Regions from separate parts of the Lysinibacillus sp. RU7 genome, predicted to be linked through region 1. Evidence: riboswitches for the same ligand, from Rfam matches in the RefSeq annotation. Region 1 holds a riboswitch; the other holds the start of a gene.
What was found. A riboswitch is a leader RNA that binds a small molecule or an ion and turns the genes downstream of it on or off. The one in region 1 is predicted to bind preQ1.
Positions count from the first base shown of each region.

Region 2: linked by a shared signal. The riboswitch ahead of AC3II9_RS02770 (QueT transporter family protein) and the one ahead of queF (preQ(1) synthase) in region 1 are both predicted to bind preQ1.

Region 1 is NZ_JBYQFK010000021.1:32,991-36,191, forward strand. Features, by position in the region: gene AC3II9_RS15130 (ABC transporter permease) at 1-389, shown strand, start outside; gene AC3II9_RS15135 (group-specific protein) at 390-779, shown strand; gene AC3II9_RS15140 (RNA polymerase sigma factor) at 757-1,296, shown strand; gene AC3II9_RS15145 (hypothetical protein) at 1,283-1,531, shown strand; PreQ1 riboswitch class I at 1,666-1,712, shown strand; gene queF (preQ(1) synthase) at 1,834-2,334, shown strand; gene queC (7-cyano-7-deazaguanine synthase QueC) at 2,390-3,103, shown strand; gene AC3II9_RS15160 (VUT family protein) at 3,129-3,201, shown strand, end outside.
Region 2 is NZ_JBYQFK010000002.1:257,708-260,908, forward strand. Features, by position in the region: gene AC3II9_RS02765 (ABC transporter substrate-binding protein) at 7-1,020, opposite strand; PreQ1 riboswitch class I at 1,567-1,611, shown strand; gene AC3II9_RS02770 (QueT transporter family protein) at 1,619-2,101, shown strand; T-box leader at 2,290-2,496, shown strand; gene AC3II9_RS02775 (chorismate-binding protein) at 2,554-3,201, shown strand, end outside.

The sequences.
Region 1 (3,201 bases):
CTTTTTTAATAGATGTTTCACTAGTATCTTTTCTGAAAATGGTGTTCATTAGTAATTTTGTCTTGCTGGCTTTGTACCCTCTTAGCTTTATACTGGCAGGGTTATTTAAAAATGGGAAAGTGGCTCAAAGCATGCTAATGCCAATTATGATATTGTTTATGTTTTCCATTACAATGTCGTCGATGTTTTTAACTCTTGCAGGAAAAGATCCACAAAATTATTATATTTTCTTACTTTGGAATCCAATGCTTTATCTGAATGACAGTTTGCAATTACATTTAAATATGGTAAATGAAACATGGCTTCCTGAGTATCAATATTTTATCATTTTAACTGTATTTAGTATTTTATTGGCGTTTATTGCTAGAAAAGTTTATAGCTTTAGGTAGGTGATACAATTGGATATTGGTTGGATAATTTCACTCATCATTATGGGGATATGGATTATACTTATATTAGCGATAATGATTCCTTATGATAGGAAATATATAGTACGTGAAAATAAAAAAATAAATTACAAGAAAACAACTATTTACTTACGTTGGAATATGTTTGATACACTAACAATTATTTTAGCGATTTATACAATTATTTGCGTGCAAGCATTAAATTTCTTAATTACAGCTGGTCAAACAATTTACAATCCATATGTGCAATTTTTTACAAATCAGTCTCAGGCATGGGTGATTGTCATAGTTGGGTATTTTGTGACGCGCGTTTCTGTTACATTAAAGTCGATAAAAGCTCATTGGGGGGATGGGCTTGATGAAAAGCAATGAAGAATGGATAGAAGCATACAAACAAGGTGATATAGAAGCCTTTAATATGCTGTATCATAATTTATATGAAACGCTTTATTGCTTCCTTTTTCGTTACACCCAAGAAGAACAGCTTAGTATGGATATTGTTCATGATACGTTTGAAAGATTGCAAAAAACATTACATAGCTATGATGTAGAAAAGGGAACTGTAAAGTCTTACTTGTTTCAAATTGCTTACCGGCTACTTGTAAACAAATTAAATAGACGAAAAAAGTGGCAAACATTTTTTCCGTTTTTAGTACCAGCAGCTACTAGCCAATTTTCAGCAGATGAAAAGTTAGCAGTGCAAGAAGCAATCGCAAAGTTACCGGAAAAACAACGAGGAGTCATTTTACTAACGTACTATCACGATTTACCGCAAGAAGAAGTTGCACAAATTTTATCAATCCCAATTGGTACGGTAAAATCAAGATTGCATAACGCAATTAAGTTTTTAAAAGATGAACTAAAGGAGGATTTCCATGCTGAAGGATGAATTTGACAAGGAACCGTCACTACGAAAAAGATTGGATGAATATAAAGTGGAAGTACCGCAATCATTGGCACAATTCAAAGTGAGTCGGTGGCAACGCTTTATTGAGTTTCTTGCATCACCTGCAAAAGATCCACTAGAGCAAATACATGCCTCCTCATCTGGCTATAATGCGATGAAGCTAGTGCCGCTTGCAAGTGCAGTTTTAATCACTATATTGCAGTTGTTTATTTTATAAAGAATGAACGGACAATATCTTGAGGCAGGAGTCTTCTATCGGATAACAATAAAGCTTTAATTCTCAAAATATATTTGACGTATTCCTTTGTTTTATGTATTATATCAAAAGAAACGAATATTCCCGACATTTGAACGGGAGAGGTTCATAGCTGATACCCTCTATAAAAAACTATGGAAGCATGCTTATTACGCCATGTCCATATCGGACGTGGCTTTTTTATTTGTTCGCTTTAGTTTATATGGATGAATGCCGCCTCTCTTGTGATGTGTTTTGGGAAACATATACAGGGAGGTTTTTTTATGTCTGGCCGTAGCCACGAGGAAGGATTAAAAGATTTAACACTATTAGGAAATAAAAATACGAAATATTCATTTGATTATGCCCCAGAAGTATTAGAGTCGGTGGATAATTTACATTCAAACCGCGATTATTTTGTGAAGTTTAATTGTCCAGAGTTTACAAGCTTATGTCCGATTACAAGTCAGCCTGATTTTGCAACAATGTACATTTCGTACATTCCAGATCAAAAAATTGTGGAAAGTAAATCATTAAAATTATATTTATTTAGCTTCCGCAACCATGGCGATTTCCATGAGGATTGTGTGAATATCATTATGGATGATTTAATTAAACTGCTAAACCCACGCTATATCGAAGTATGGGGGAAATTCACACCGCGCGGAGGCATTTCGATCGACCCTTGGTGTAACTACGGTAGACCGGGTACGAAATATGAGGAAATGGCGCACTATCGTTTAATGAACCACGATTTAAATCCAGAAAAAATCGATAATCGATAATGAAATAGAAGAGGTTTTTAGCCCCCCCTCGTTAAAAAAACTAAGAAGAGACAGCATTTTCTTAGGATGCTGTCTTTTCGTTTATAAGGGAGTTTTTAATATGAAACAGGAAAAAGCAGTTGTTGTGTTTAGCGGTGGGCAAGATAGTACGACTTGTCTATTTTGGGCAATGGAGCGCTTTGCACAGGTAGAGGCGGTAACATTTGATTATGGGCAACGACATGCACTTGAAATCGAATGTGCAAAAGAAATCGCACAGGAACTAGGCGTGAAACATCACATACTGGATATGTCGCTCCTTAATCAGCTTGCGCCGAGTGCATTAACACGACAGGAAATCGAAGTGGAGGAAGGGGAAGAGGGAGAGCTACCATCTTCTTTTGTACCAGGACGCAATCTTCTTTTTCTCTCTTTTGCAGGGGTGTTAGCGAGCCAAGTGGGAGCGAAGTATATCGTCACAGGTGTATGCGAAACAGATTTTAGTGGTTATCCGGATTGCCGCGATGTGTTTATCAAATCATTGAATGTCACATTAAATTTATCGATGGACGCTACATTTGTCATTGAGACACCGCTGATGTGGTTAGATAAGGCGCAAACATGGGCACTTGCAGATGAGTTGGGCGCACTACAATTTGTTCGTACTAAAACGTTAACGTGCTATAACGGCATCCAAGCAGATGGTTGCGGGGAATGTCCGGCATGTAAGCTACGAAACAGAGGGCTTACTACGTATTTAAATTGGAAAGAAGCAGAACAGAATAACTAGATTGTAAAGGAATGAATATAGAGAAATGCGAATCTTATTTTATTTATTATCCATTGTCATTGCGAACGTAGTAACGGCAAAGTTTGCACCGTTGCAAT
Region 2 (3,201 bases), on a different contig from region 1:
AGTTATTTATTCGATTACTTCTGCATTCCAAGTATCTTTAATTTTAAGGCCTAAATTGTCTGCAGTTGCTTTATTGATTGCAAGCTTTAAGTTACCTGGATATGTCGCTGGAATCTCGCCAGCTGATTTACCATCTTTTAAAATTTCAGCAGCCTTTTGTCCCGCCTCATAACCGATATCGTAATATTCAAACCCGTAAGCTGCTAATCCGCCACGTGCTACAGAGTCTAGCTCGCCAACGATTAACGGTAATTGATTTGTATTAGCTACATCGATAACTGATTCAAGTGCGTTTACAACCGTGTTATCTGTAATAATGTATAAAGAATCTACTTTACCAAGTAATGATTCTGTCGCTTGCTTTACTTCAGTTGAAGCCGATACTGCTGCTTCAACAAGCGTTAACCCTTGTGCTTCCAATGCAGCTTTTACTTGCTCCACTTGTGCAACAGAGTTTTGCTCACCTGTGTTATATACTGTCCCAACCTTTTTCGCACCTAGCTCCTCTTTTAGGAACTTCACTGTATTAGCGATTGTATCTGGGTGTAAGTCGACAGTACCTGTCACATTGCCACCTGGTGCTTCCATAGAAGCGATTAACTCTGCCCCCACTGCATCTGTTACAGATGTGAAGACAATTGGAATATCAGCTGTTGCTGATTTTGCTGCTTGCGCTGAAGGTGTTGAGTTCGCAAAAATTAAATCTACTCCGTCCCCTACTAACTTTTGTGCAATTGTTACAGTCTGGCTTGTATCACCACTTGCTGAATTGTATTGATACTCTACATCTAGCCCAGCATCTTCAAGTGCTTTTTGGAACCCTTCATATGCCGCATCTAATGATGGATGCTCAACAATTTGTGTCACACCGATTACGTATGTTTCTTCCGGTGCCGCATCACCACCTGATGAACCTGTTGATGCATCCGACGAGCTTGTGTCGTCACTGTTACATGCCGCAAGCATTAATGCTAACGCTGCTGACGATAAAAATGAAAACTTTTTCAAAGTAATAGCCATTTCTGTTATCCCCCTAGAACTATTTATCTATTTGCACTTTGCCGATTCAACTTAGCAAAGTATGAATGTACCGCTATCTTACACTCATATTATCTGACAGTCAATAACATTATGAATTTTCTAAATAATAGAAATCTACTTTCGGATATTTTTACGCTTTAAAGCGCTAAATTGATGAGTTATTTATCATGTAAATATCAAAAATACTTCTAGCAATTTTCTAATAATTAATTGTTGTTATCTAGTATTTAAGTCTAGTTCGATGGGGAAGGCAGACTTAAAAAAGAGACTTTCTTTTACGTGCGGAAAGGGTTCTATTGTTGTGGAATGTACATTTTCTAAATCCCTTTAGAATGAATGCTATTTTCAGTTACATCACGCCCTCCCTTTTAAGAGAATGATTTTATTCACACATGGCGTATAGCATGATCAGCACAAACGCCTAATGAATCATACATCTCAAATATTCTTTACTATTTATCTATTCCGATTTATAAGATATTTGACGATAGCCATCTATTATACTAAAATATTACTTCGTGCTAAGTCGCCGTGGTTCGAAACCATCCCACGTAAAAAAACTAGGAGGAATATAAATATGAAGGTTAAATTTATGGCAACGACAGGGATTATTGCAGCGCTTTATATTGCTGTGACAATGCTCGTTGCACCGTTTGGATTTACAGAAGTGCAGTTCCGTATTTCTGAAATATTCAATCATTTAGTAGCATTTAATCCTCGTTTTTCAATCGGGATTATACTAGGAGTATTTATTTCTAACATGTTTTCACCATTAGGATTGTATGACCTTATTTTCGGTGTTGCACACTCCATCATTACGATTTCAATTTTTGTATTGATTTGTAAATTTGTGAAAAATATTATAGTACGTTTAGTATTAAATACGCTCCTATTTACATTTACAATGTTTATTATTGCCTTCGAATTAAATCTCGCACTAGAGCTACCTTTCTTCTGGACATGGTTAACCGTAGCTGCGGGTGAATTTGTCGTATTGGCAGTAGGTGCACCGATTATGTACCTATTAAATAAGCGTTTAAATTTCAAAAATTTAATTTAAAATTTTTCAATCGAGCGGTGACTGTGCCGCTCGATTTTTTTGTGGATAGCATTCTTGCATATTATTATTTTCTGAAAATATTGACTTATTATTATTTTCCCCGTACAATGACAGTAGTTATATTGTTCGGGTTGGTTGAAGATTATGGGTAGCTGTAATCGCCATACGAGCAGAGTGAAGAATAGCTGAGCAAATTGATGAATAAGAAGAGTAGCAAGCAGCAAAATGTTTAGAGAGCACGTGGTTGGTGGGAACGTGTCATTTTCACTTGTGAATGGGCCTTATGAGAGTCGCTAGCATAAGTTGGCGAACGGGATATCTCACGTTAAGAGATTCGAGATGGGAGCTTTTTAGCTTCAACTTGAGGTGGCAACGCGGTTTATATCGTCCTCTACAAAAAGTATTTATGCTTTTTGTAGAGGACTTTTTTATTTTACAAGAGTGGAGTGAGGATGTTGATTAAACACACATTACGTACGACGATTAAAAGAGTAAATGGCGATTGTTTAACACCTGTATTAATTTTCAATCGCCTACAAGGGACACGAAAATTTTTATTGGAAAGTTCAGCGAAGCACGAAACGACAGGACGCTATTCATTTATCGGGGCGAACCCACGCAAAACATACACAGGATCAAATACAACATTAACAGAAAATTCGCATCTAACAGGACAGTCTTACAGCTACGAAGGGGATTTAGTGCGTTCATTAAAGCAGGTCATGCCACGTGTTTCGAATCACACAGAATATCCATTCACAGGCGGGGCAATCGGTTATATTCGCTTCAACCGTGAACAAAGCACGATTCCAGCTGTCAATTTCCATGTATATGACACCATTGTAATTTTTGATCATGTAACAGATGAATTCACAATCGTCCATACAAACATCGATGCAGAAATAAAAGAGCCCAATATCGACGACATCATTGACCAAATTTTAAACGGAACAGCAATCTCGCAAACTGAATTTTCAATGGGTGAATTCACAGAACAAACGACACTAGCCCAATTTGAAGCACAAGTAAAAAAGGCACAAGACGTGATGGTAGAAGGAGAAGCAACGGAAATCGTCCTGTCACGAAAACTGCAAGCGGAG